4 regions of the Rahnella sp. EDr1-12 genome follow, and region 1 is predicted to be linked to each of the others. Evidence: predicted binding sites of a transcription regulator. Region 1 holds the regulator's gene; each other region holds the start of a gene.
The links. The regulator PhoB, encoded in region 1, activates phosphate uptake and scavenging genes when phosphate is short. The targets are predictions, from matches to a motif close to CTGTCATAAAACTGNCNNAT.
Positions count from the first base shown of each region.

Region 2: the regulator PhoB is predicted to act here: its motif matches at 1,800-1,819, upstream of ACO0U8_RS01230 (phosphoethanolamine transferase).
Region 3: the regulator PhoB is predicted to act here: its motif matches at 1,251-1,270, upstream of phnC (phosphonate ABC transporter ATP-binding protein).
Region 4: the regulator PhoB is predicted to act here: its motif matches at 1,718-1,737, upstream of pstS (phosphate ABC transporter substrate-binding protein PstS).

Region 1 covers NZ_JBLZNY010000001.1:1,291,873-1,295,021, forward strand. The annotation lists gene phoR (phosphate regulon sensor histidine kinase PhoR) at 183-1,502, opposite strand; gene phoB (phosphate response regulator transcription factor PhoB) at 1,524-2,213, opposite strand; gene sbcD (exonuclease subunit SbcD) at 2,430-3,149, shown strand, end outside.
Region 2 covers NZ_JBLZNY010000001.1:297,987-301,135, reverse strand. The annotation lists gene ACO0U8_RS01235 (LysR family transcriptional regulator) at 1-140, shown strand, start outside; gene ACO0U8_RS01230 (phosphoethanolamine transferase) at 165-1,793, opposite strand; gene lpxA (acyl-ACP--UDP-N-acetylglucosamine O-acyltransferase) at 2,176-2,964, shown strand; gene ACO0U8_RS01220 (DUF2891 domain-containing protein) at 2,986-3,149, opposite strand, start outside.
Region 3 covers NZ_JBLZNY010000001.1:949,401-952,549, reverse strand. The annotation lists gene dld (D-lactate dehydrogenase) at 1-1,148, opposite strand, end outside; gene phnC (phosphonate ABC transporter ATP-binding protein) at 1,311-2,147, shown strand; gene phnD (phosphonate ABC transporter substrate-binding protein) at 2,214-3,146, shown strand.
Region 4 covers NZ_JBLZNY010000004.1:353,065-356,213, reverse strand. The annotation lists gene glmS (glutamine--fructose-6-phosphate transaminase (isomerizing)) at 1-807, shown strand, start outside; partial or broken gene rluF (23S rRNA pseudouridine(2604) synthase RluF) at 908-1,633, shown strand; gene pstS (phosphate ABC transporter substrate-binding protein PstS) at 1,844-2,884, shown strand; gene pstC (phosphate ABC transporter permease PstC) at 2,979-3,149, shown strand, end outside.

The DNA.
Region 1 (3,149 bases):
CATCTGGATGTCTAAACGTCTTTGATTGGATAGTGTCATGCAGCACGCTTATCAGCAACAGAGGAATCTTCATGGGACGTGAATAAAATTCACGTTAGTGGGAAGAATGTTCATTTAGAGGAAATGTTCATTTGGAAGAGAGTAAGAAAGCCTGAAATCCGCAGATAACAGGCTTGAGAGGGTTAAGGCTTAACGGAAGCTTGCGCACCGGCGTCTTGCGGAACAATCAACCGCGGCGCCAGCGTAAACATAAAGCGGGTGCCGACACCCACTTCGCTCATGACTTCCAGCCTGGCGTTGTGGTGGCTCAGGGCATGTTTGACGATCGCCAGGCCCAGCCCGCTGCCGCCGGTCTGGCGGGAGCGCGCTTTGTCTACGCGATAGAAACGTTCGGTCAGGCGCGGAAGGTGCTGAGGCGCAATACCCGGCCCGTTGTCGCTTATCTGGAACTGCGCGCCGTGCGGCGTTTGCTGCCAGCTGACTTCAATGCGGGTGCCCGCCGGGGTGTGATTCACCGCGTTGTACACCAGATTGGAAACCGCGCTGCGCAGTTGATCTTCGTTGCCAAAGACCTTCAGCTTGTCGTTTATGCGGAATACGACCTCATGCTGGCCGCCGCTCAGCGTCTGCACTTCACGCTCCAGCATGCCGAGCATCACCGGAATATCGACTTTCTCGTGCAAATCCATATTGGCAGAGGCTTCTATTTTCGACAGCGTCAGCAACTGTTTTACCAGCCCGTCCATGCGTCGCGTCTGCTCCTGCATGGTATCCAGCGCTTTGGAACGAAACGGCTCTTCCAGCTTGGCGTCTTCCATCATTTCCAGATAGCCCTGCAAAACGGTCAGCGGCGTACGCAGCTCATGGCTGACGTTAGCGAAGAAGTTGCGTCGCGCGCCCTCGAGCTGACGCATCTGCGTGACATCCCGCGCCACCATCAGTAATTGCCCTTCAGAATAAGGCATCACGCGAAACTCCACGTAATGCTCATTATTCAGCTGAAGATTCAGTGCACGGCTGAAATCACGTGCCTGGATCCAGGCGCGAAACTCCGGGTAGCGCAAAAGATTAAAGATGTGCTGCCCGTTGTCTTCCGGCCAGCGAAAGCCGAGCAGTTCCTGCGCCAGACCGTTACACCAGAAAATATTGCCCTCTTCGGTGGTCAGCACCACCGCATCAGGTAACGATTCTGCACCGCTGCGAAAACGTTTAATTAATTGCCCTAATTCGCGACGACGACGACGGTTACGCATCTGCATCTGGTTCAGCCCGTAGAACAGCGGCTCCCAGCTCCAGCGCCCGTTTGGCGGGGTGATGCTGCGGTCAAGCCACAGCCAATGTGAGAGTTTAAGCTGGTTGTAATAGTTCCAGCCCAGCGCCGCCAGCAGCGACGCAAAGAGAAGCCAGCCAAAATGGCCAACAAAAATGCCGAGAATGATCGCTGGCAGGCAGAAGAGGAAAAATTCGCCGGCCAGCCGTTTCCATGACAAACGTTCTAACACACAGATTCTCCGCTGTGGGGATTAATAACGCGTTGAGAAACGGTATCCCGTGCCACGGACAGTCTGAATCATTCTGTCATGTCCACTGGTTTCCAGCGCTTTACGTAAACGACGAATATGCACGTCCACGGTGCGATCTTCCACATAAACGTTAGTGCCCCAGACGTTATTCAGCAACTGTTCGCGGCTGTAAACACGTTCTGAGTGGGTCATAAAGAAGTGTAATAATTTGAATTCGGTCGGCCCCATGTCGAGCGCCTGCTCGTTGGCCATCACCCGGTGAGAGGAAGGATCCAGGCTCAGCCCCTGCATGTCGATCACTTCTTCCACCGCCATCGGAGAAATGCGGCGCATTACCGCTTTGATGCGGGCAACCAGTTCTTTCGGAGAAAACGGTTTGGTGATGTAATCATCGGCACCCACTTCGAGGCCGCGCACCCGATCTTCTTCTTCACCGCGTGCGGTCAGCATCATCACCGGGATTTCGCGGGTCAGGGCTTCACGTTTAAGGTGCTTAATAAACTGAATACCGGAACCGCCCGGTAACATCCAGTCGAGCAGGATAAGCTCAGGATAAGGCTCGACCAGCTGGGCCACCGCGGAATCAAAATCTTCAGCTTCAACAGCCTGATAGCCATTTTGTTCCAGTACAAAACACACCATTTCACGAATAGGAGCTTCGTCTTCAACCACTAATATACGTCTAGCCATCGTAGGTCCTGCCAATAGGTTAGCGATCTTTTATTTGATTGCGGGCGCCATTATGCGTCAGTTTTGTGACAGATTTATGAATAGAAAGGATGGTTCATTACCCGGCAATTTAACAGCCATCTTGCTGAAATGCGTCCGATTTTCTCAGGACATCGTCCCCCGTCGGCGTTTATACTTTGCGCCATTGTTACCGCACCGCGAACCACAGGGAGTTTCATGCGCCTGATCCACACCTCAGACTGGCATCTTGGCCAGTATTTCTTTACCAAAAGCCGCGCCGCCGAGCACCAGGCCTTTCTGCGCTGGCTGACGGAACAGGTGGAAAATCATCAGGTTGATGCCGTGATCGTGGCCGGTGACATTTTCGATACCGGCTCACCGCCGAGCTATGCCCGCGAACTGTATAACCGCTTCGTGGTGGAATTACAACGCACCGGCTGTCAGCTGATTGTGCTGGCGGGTAATCATGACTCCGTCGCCACGTTAAATGAGTCCCGCGAGCTGCTTTCCTGTCTCAATACCCGGGTGATCGCCACCGTCGGCGAAGATCTGTCTGAGCAAGTGCTGGTGTTAAATCAGCGCAATGGTACGCCGGGAGCCGTACTCTGTGCGATCCCCTTTTTACGCCCGCGCGATTTAATCGCCAGTCAGGCAGGGCAATCCGGCAGCGACAAACAGCTGGCCTTACAGGAAGCCATTGCCGCGCATTATGATGCGCTGTGGCACGCTGCGCAGGCCAAACGCGACCAACTGGGTCTGCCGCTGCCAATCATCGCCACCGGCCATCTGACCACCGTTGGCGTCAGCACCTCTGATTCCGTGCGCGACATCTATATAGGAACTCTCGATGCCTTTCCGGCGCAGGCGTTCCCGCCGGTAGATTACGTGGCGCTCGGACATATCCACCGCGCGCAGTGCGTGGCGAAAACGGAACAT
Region 2 (3,149 bases), 990 kb from region 1:
TGAGCAGGCTGACGCTGTCGGCCCGCACGGTGCGGCAAACGGCGTTGTATATGGTGATGGATAAAGAATCACAAAACTTTGACCAGACGGTGCATGCCCTGTCGCAAAGCATTCTGGCGGCGTGTGGCCTGCTGCCCTGAAACGCCGGGCAGCAGGTGCTCAGATTAGGGTTTTTTGCAGGCCGCGAGGAGATCAAGCTGCGGATCCCGTGCGCTGGTCTGAACGTTCATGGCACTGAGCACGGTATGGAACAGATTATCCTGCGACACATCGTCCTTCGTGGCATGGGCTTGCAGGCATGACACATCAATACCCTGCGCTCTGGAATAGCCGTCAGATAACCAGAACAGCATAGGCACATGCGTCTGCTCGGCGGGCGCGACGCTGTACGGCGTGCCGTGCAGGTACAAACCATTTTCCCCCAGGGATTCGCCGTGATCGGACAGATAAATCACCGCCACGTTGTACTTATCCTGATATTGCTTCGCCTTTTCAATGACCTGTGACACCACATAGTCGGTGTAGTGCAGGGTATTGTCGTAGGTATTGACCAGCTGCTCCTGCGTGCAGTTTTCAATGTCACTGCGCGGGCAGTCTGGCATAAATTTACGGAATTCCGGCGGATAGCGTCTGGAGTAGGTGGGGCCGTGGCTGCCGATCAAATGCAGGCCGATCAGCGTATTCCTGCCATCCGGTTTGATGTCCTCATCGATATTTTGCAGCAGCGCCATGTCGTAACAGGTGTCGCCATCGCAATATTTACCGTCTTTTTGAGTATTGAGGGTGACGTTAGGCACGCGGTCACAAACGCCTTTACAGCCTTCGTCATTGTCTTTCCAGAACACGGAGACGCCCGCTTTATGCAGAATATCCAGCAGCCCTTCGCTGTTGCGCGCCCGGTTGGCGTCATAGCGGGTACGTTTCATGTCCGAGAACATGCAGGGCACCGAAATTGCCGTGGCCGTACCGCAGGAGGTCATGTGCGCAAAGAAGATCACATCGGGCATGGCCTGAGTGTATTCATTGGTCGGTTTCGCATACCCGTTAAAAGACTGATTCTGCGCACGGGCGGTTTCGCCGATCACCAGAAACACCAGGTTGGGTTTCTCGCCAGGTGTCTGCACCAGTCTGGCGTCGTTTCCGAGGGTTTGAAACGGCATTTTTGGCGTGAAGTAACGGTGATTCATGTACTGGAAGGCGCTGTAGAGGTAATTGGTCGGCACGATTTCCAGATTCAGGGTGCGGTTGTTACGGCCAACGGAGGCGTAATCTTTGTAGAACACCCCGGCGATGGAGGCAACGATCGCCAGTGACACCAACATCGACACCAGACGCACGCCCAGACGACGTAAACGCGTCTGATCATAGCTGACGGGCGTGAAGAACAGCACAATCGCCGGTATTACGCCGGTAAAGACAAACCACAGCACCACTTGCAGATTCAGATACGAAGACGCTTCGGCAGACTGCGTCTCCAGAATGTTTTCGATCATCCCCCGGTCAAACACCACCTGATAGGTCATCATGGCAAAACTGGCGAGGGCGCTCACCGGCAGTATGATGATGAAGAAAGGTTTAAGTAACGGGCGGAAGCTGAACGGCGTGAACACAAAGTTCAGCGCAAAGAAAAGTGCCACGGGGATGGTCAGTGCGAACGCCAGGCTGTAGGCAGGCAGCGCATGAAGAATGCGGTAAAAGTGTAACAAGATTGGCAGGTTAACGATAAACGTAAAATATAAGCTGAGCAGCAAAGTCAGCCAGAAGTAGCTGATCTTCGGAAATAAATGGCGCAATGAAAACTCCCAAAAAACTGAAGGATGCAGGCGTTAACGGACTGAAACCATAACGCACATAAATGAATTGTCGTGAATCATAATATTGCTAGCTTAAGAAAGCCTTAATAGAAGTGTCACAAAGGGTTCACAGCTCACATTTTTCAGAAAGGTTCAGAAAATAAATAAAATATAGTTGGCAGGGTTTAGCCCCCGTAACCCTTATGCTGGGCGGCATAGCAGGGAAATTGCGCAAAAAGCCATCAGCCTGTTTATACCTTTCTGAGTGCGACTTCCGACTCATTTTGATCTTCCCGCTGATTAATCCTCCCAGGTTTAATTTAACACTGACGATTTTGCGTCCGGCCCTGCATGCGGAGCGATTGTCAGAAGGATTTATGCGTTGATTTCATCTTCGGCCACAATTGCGGCCAGCAGTATCATCGAACCGGGTGTTGTTATCGGCCCGCACGTTGTTGTCGGCCCTTTCTGTTTTATCTCCACGGGTGTGCGGATAGGCGAAGGGTCAGTCATTGCCTCACATGTCGTCATTAACGGCGATACGTCTATCGGTCGTGAGAACCGAATCGGGATGGGATCGTCCATCGGCGAAGTCAGCCAGGATTTGAAATACAACGGCGAAGCGGCGAGCCTCGACATCGGCGACGGCAACGAGATTGGCCGTCACTCGACGCTGCATCGGGGCACAGAGCAGGGCGGCGGTGTCACGCGCATTGGCGATCAGAATATTTTTCAGGCGGGTGTGCACATCGGGCACGACTGTCAGGTGGGCAATCACACGTCAATGGGCGATCACAGCGGGCTGGCCGGTCACGTCACGCTGGGGGATTATTCGCAACTCGGCGCACTGTGTGCGGTGCATCAGTTTTGCATCGTCGGCACCGGTTCGCTGCTGCTGGACAACACCTGCGTGGTGCAGGACGTTCCGCCGTTTGTTGTGGCGAGTGGTAACCGCGCAGTTCCGCGCGGCATCAACGAACGCGCGCTGGCGTTTACCCGCGCGAATGCCGTTGAGCGGAAGGTGATCCGCCATCTGTACGATCTTTTATATCATCAGCAGGTGGCGGCAGACGTGGTGAAGCTTGAGATTGAACGGCTCAGCGCGGAGCACCCGATACTGTGCCAGTTCAATGATTTCTTTACCCGCTCGACGCGCGGAATTATCCGCTAACCGGCGGGATATAAAGGCCGGTCAGGCTTCCAGCGCCAGCAGGGCAAAGGTAGCCAGCCAGTGTTCGCCCATGTAATCGCTGTCGAGATTATCCAGTGCGCTGTGCAAATGCTCTTCCGCCGTGTGGCGTAAAAGGGCTGTGCGCGCGTCGCCTGCCGGTAACGCCGACGCGAGAGATCGCTGGC
Region 3 (3,149 bases), 340 kb from region 1:
TCAAAACGATCGCGGTATTGTTTCATCCGTGGAGGCAGATGATTGGGCAGGGCTTTGCTCAGGCATTGCATGACGCGGTCGCTGAAGTTTTTCGGCAGAAAAGGCACTTTGCTGGCGTGGGCATCGAATTTACCTTTGGCGGTAAACATATCCGGCATTTTATCGGTGCCAAGTTTGTCGATCATCATGAAGGTGTCTTTGCCATAGACTTCGGTGATATCGAAAATGTCACGATGCATGTATTCGCCCGCAACAGGCAGATGAGTGAAGTCACGCAGGATCTGACGGCGCAGTTCAGTGAGGACGGCGGTGTCATTGGTGCCGATGTAAAACACCTGCTGCTGGGTTTCTGCCGGGAAAGTGTCGAGGCGTACCGCAAATACCGCCAGCTTTCCGGCACAACCTGAGGCCTCAAACAACCGGCGCTGATCGGCGTTAAAGCGTGACGGCGTATCTGCATCCACTTCACGAACGCGTGAGGCGTATTCGTTATCGGAGGCCAGCCGCTTATCGTGCAGGATATCGGTTTCAAGATATTCCGCTTTTTCCAGACGCGTCAGGATCTCCTCAGGCGTATCACCGAGGTTGATGCCCAGATGATTAATCAGCTTCAGCTCTCCCTGCTCATCTATCTGTGCGTAGAGTGCCATTTCGGTATAGGCCGGGCCGCGTTTGACCAGCGAACCGCCGGAGTTATTGCAGATCCCGCCGACAACGGAGGCACCGATGCAGGATGATCCGATCACCGAGTGAGGTTCCCGGTTGTATGGCTTGAGCATTTTCTCCAGCTTATAGAGTGTGCTGCCGGGAAAGCCTATCACCTGATGGCCGCCGTCGAGCAACTGGATCTTATCCAGCTTCAGCGTACTGAAAATCACAATGTCGCGGTCGTAATCGTCCCCGCTGGGCGTCGAGCCTTCGGTCAGGCCGGTATTGGCAGCCTGCATGATGACGATTTTATCGGCCGCGATGCACACTTTCAGCAGTTGCCACTGTTGCAGCAATGTCTGCGGGAATACGACCGCCAGCGCTTTGCCTCCGCCGGAGCGAAACCCTTTACGGTAGCGCTCGGTGTTGCTGTCACCGGTCAGAACATGGCGGATGCCGGCAATCTCTTTCAATGCGGCGATGAGTGTCTGATTATCCATTTCATCTTCCTTTTTTGACGTGATGCGCATTTGGCACCCCTACAATCATAGACTTATTCCCGCGCTTTTTTGTCATGCGCTGTCCATTAAATCGTCATTGATGTGTCATAAAACTCGCGCTTAATGAACGCCAGATAATGAAAGCAACCGAGAGACAGCATCATGGCGCAAGCACAACTTAAGCTGGCACAGGCTGAATATCCTCAGGCCGGGACACAGCATCTGAACAAAGTACTCGACGTCAAAGGCCTGGTGAAATCCTACAAATCCGGCCAGCGGGTTCTTGATGACATTAATTTTGATCTGCACGCCGGTGAGTTTGTCGCGGTGATTGGCCGCTCCGGTGCAGGGAAATCTACGCTGCTGCACGTTCTCAATGGCACCATTCCGTTAACCGACGGCAGCGTGGTGTGTCATTACGAAAATGGTGAACAGCAGGAGCTTGCCGGGCTGACCGGCAAAGCGTTGCGCCGCTGGCGTTCCGGTTGTGGCATGATTTTTCAGGATTTTTGCCTGGTACCGCGTCTGGATGTACTGACTAACGTGTTGCTCGGGCGTCTGAGCCATACTTCAACGTTCAAATCATTCTTTAACCAGTTTAACGACGAAGACCGCGCCCGGGCGATTTCCCTGCTGGAATGGCTGCACATGTTGCCGCATGCGTTACAACGCGCCGAAAATCTTTCCGGCGGGCAGATGCAGCGGGTGGCGATATGTCGCGCACTGATGCAAAACCCCAAAATTTTGCTGGCCGATGAACCCGTTGCTTCTCTCGATCCAAAAAATACCCTGCGCATCATGAATGCACTGAAAAAAGTCAGCGAAGAAAATATCGCAGTGATGGTGAATTTGCATTCCGTCGAACTGGTGAAAGATTATTGCACCCGTGTTATTGGCATTGCGAAAGGGCAAATTATATTTGATGGTCATCCTGATCAGTTAACTGACGGGATCCTGCATCAGTTATACGGTGAGGAACATGAAGCCGTAGCGGTTTAATTATAAGACTCAATTTTGGCACGCTTTATTTCTACTTTCTCTCAATCTACACAAGGTTACCATTACATGAAGAAGTTATTACGTCTGGCAGTCTTTGTTGCAGGTTCCTTTACCGCAATGCACGGCATGGCAGAAGATGCGCCTAAAGAACTGAACTTAGGTATTTTGGGCGGGCAGAATGCGACTCAGCAAATCGGGGATAATCAGTGCGTCAAAGATTTCTTCGATAAAGAATTAAATGTGGATACTAAACTGCGTAATTCCTCCGATTATTCAGGTGTTATTCAGGGTTTATTAGGCAAGAAAGTCGACATGGTATTAAGTATGTCTCCGTCGTCTTTCGCGTCGGTTTATATTAATAACCCGAAAGCAGTGGATCTGGTGGGTATTGTGATCGACGATACTGACAAATCCCGCGGCTATCACTCGGTTGTCGTGGTCAAAGCCGACAGCCCGTACCAGAAAATTTCTGATCTGAAAGGTAAATCCTTTGGCTTCGCTGACCCGGATTCCACCTCCGGTTACCTGATCCCGAATCAGGCGTTCAAGAAAGAGTTTGGCGGCACAACGGATAATAAATACAACAACTTCTTCTCCAGCGTTACCTTCTCCGGCGGCCATGAGCAGGACATTCTTGGCGTGCTGAACGGCCAGTTCGAAGGCGCGGTGACCTGGGCTTCAATGATTGGTGACCGTGAAACCGGTTATACCTCAGGGGCATTCAACCGAATGATCCGTATGGACCATCCGGATCTGATGAAGAAAATCCGTATCATCTGGGAATCTCCGCTGATCCCTAACGGCCCGATTTTAGTGCGCAGCGATTTGCCACCGGCATTTAAAGCCAAGCTGGTTTCTGCCATCAAGAAACTGGATAAAGAAGACCACGCCTGCTTCGTGAAAGCCGTCGGCGGTAAACAACACATCGGTGAAACGTCGCTGGCGGAATATCAGCAGATAATCGATATGAAGCGCGAGCTGACTAAAGGCGGTCGTTAATCC
Region 4 (3,149 bases), on a different contig from region 1:
AGCCTTATCATCACGCTGTCTCAGTCCGGGGAAACGGCTGATACGCTGGCTGCACTGCGCCTGTCTAAGGAGCTGGGTTATCTCGGTTCTCTGGCTGTCTGTAACGTTGCCGGTTCCTCGCTGGTGCGTGAATCCGATCTGGCGCTGATGACCAAAGCGGGCACTGAAATCGGCGTGGCTTCCACCAAAGCGTTCACCACTCAGCTTACCGTTCTGCTGATGCTGGTAGCGCGTATGGGCCGTCTGAAAGGCATGGCGCCTCAGGTCGAGCACGATATTGTTCATGCACTTCAGGCATTGCCTGCGCGTATTGAACAGATGTTATCGCTGGATAAAACCATCGAATCTCTGGCAGAAGGTTTCTCTGACAAGCATCACGCCCTGTTCCTCGGTCGTGGCGATCAATACCCGATCGCGATGGAAGGTGCGCTGAAGCTCAAAGAGATCTCTTACATTCATGCAGAAGCCTATGCTGCTGGCGAGCTGAAACATGGCCCGCTGGCGCTGATTGACGCCGATATGCCGGTGATCGTGATTGCGCCAAATAATGAACTGCTGGAAAAACTGAAGTCGAATATCGAGGAAGTGCGCGCCCGTGGTGGCCTGCTGTATGTCTTCGCCGATCAGAATGCCGGTTTCACCGACAGCGAAGGCATGAAAATCATCCAGTTGCCTCACGTTGAAGAGATTGTTGCACCGATTTTCTACACCGTTCCGCTACAGCTGCTGTCCTATTATGTCGCGCTGATTAAAGGGACTGACGTAGACCAGCCACGTAACCTGGCGAAGTCCGTCACGGTAGAATAACAATCTGTCCCATCAGTTGCTGAGCGCCCCTTGCGGGCGCTTTTTTTATTTCTGAGCAGCAACAGGGTATAGTCCGCCTTTAACTGAAAGGCACTGCTGAATGCTGACCACTCCTTCCGTTCGAATAAATAAATACATAAGCGATAGCGGCATGTGTTCGCGCCGTGACGCCGATCGTTACGTCGGGCAGGGGCTGGTCTTTATCAACGATAAGCAGGCGGGATTTGGCGCGCCAGTATTTCCGGGTGATGTGGTGAACGTGAATGGTCAACAGATCGGGCTGCGCGACCAGGATGACCTGGTGCTGATCGCCCTGAACAAACCGGTGGGGATCATCACCACAATGGATGACGGTCTGGCGGATAACATCGGTTTGCTCATCCGTCACAGCCAGCGCATTTTTCCTGTCGGGCGTCTGGATAAAGATTCCCACGGGCTGATTCTGCTGACCAATAACGGCGATGTCGTGAATAAGATCCTGCGCGCCGGTAATGATCACGAAAAAGAGTACGTGGTGACCGTTAACAAACCGGTGACCGACGCATTGATTCTCGGTCTGAGCGCTGGCGTCCCGATTTTGGGAACCGTAACGAAAGCCTGCAAAGTGATCAAAGAATCCGATGACGTCTTTCGTATTACCCTGGTGCAGGGGCTTAACCGTCAGATCCGCCGCATGGCGAAATATTTTGGCTATGAAGTCACACGGCTTGAACGCGTGCGGATCATGAATATCCATCTTGCCGCACTGCCGCCGGGGGAATCGCGCGAGTTAACCGGCGAGGAGCGGAGTGAGTTGTTCAGGCGTATCGAACATTCGGTTTCCGACCAATAATCGCTCTGAAAGCCCGTTTTACCCCCAAAAGCATCCCTTGTTTCCTCTGTATTGCCCACTTCGGTCCAATTGTGACCACTGTCATAAAACTGTCATATAACGTACATTTTACTGTCACCTAATTGTCCTATTTTCCTCCTGTGCCAAACACTTTAATTAACGTCGACATTAAGTCGGGAAGTTTAAAACCACCAGGAGTGGAACATGAAATTGATGCGTAACACCGTCGCCGGTTTTGTAGCAGCGACTTTTTCCCTCACAGCAATGTCTGCTTTCGCTGCCAGTAATCTGACTGGTGCTGGCGGTACCTTCCCTGCCCCTGTTTACGCCAAGTGGGCGGATGCTTACCAGAAAGAAACCGGCAACCAGGTGAACTATCAGGGCATCGGTTCTTCCGGCGGCGTGAAACAAATTATTGCCAAGACTGTCGATTTCGGTGCCTCTGATGCGCCGATGAAAGAAGAAGATCTGAACAAAAATGGCCTGTTCCAGTTCCCAACCGTAATCGGTGGTGTGGTACTGGCGGTAAACATCCCTGGGATCACATCCGGTCAGCTGACGCTGGACGGCGCAACGCTGGGTGATATCTATCTCGGCAAAATCAAAAAGTGGAACGACGCGGCGATCACTAAGCTGAACCCGGGCGTGAAACTGCCAGACACCAACATCGCGGTCGTTCGCCGTGCTGATGGTTCAGGCACCTCTTTCGTGTTCACCAGCTATCTGGCGAAAGTGAACAACGAGTGGAAAGAGAAAATCGGTTCAGGTTCTACCGTTAACTGGCCTACCGGTCTGGGCGGTAAAGGTAACGACGGCGTCGCGGCCTTCGTACAGCGTCTGCCAGGCTCCATCGGCTACGTAGAATACGCTTACGCTAAACAGAACAACCTGGCATACACCAAACTGGTTGATGCTGACGGTAAAGCGATTTCTCCGACGGAAGAATCCTTCAGCGCAGCAGCCAAAGGCGCTGACTGGAAGAAAACCTTCGCTCAGGATCTGACGAATCAGAAAGGTGATAACGCCTGGCCAATCAGCTCCACCACCTTCATCCTGATTTACAAAGACCAGGCCGATGCAGCGAAAGGCACTGAAGTGCTGAAGTTCTTCGACTGGGCTTACAAAAACGGCAACAAACTGACGACCGATCTGGATTACGCCGCACTGCCTGACTCTGTTGTTGAACAGATCCGCGCAGCCTGGAAAACCAACATTAAAGATTCCAGCGGTAAAGCACTGTACTAGGATCTGACCTTACGTCTGATATAGAGTACAAGTCTTCTGCTTCATTCCCTCTCCGGCCGGGGAGGGAATTAAATCTGAATTAAAAGAGAGTGGTATGGCTGAATACAAGCCGGCTATTAAGGCACCAAGCAAAAACGGTGACATCATCTTCGGCGCGCTGGTCAAACTGGCTGCGCTGATCGTGTTATTAATGCTGGGCGGTATTATCGTCTCGCTGTTTATTGCTTCCCTTCCAAGCATCGAAAAGTTTGGTTTATCCTTCCTG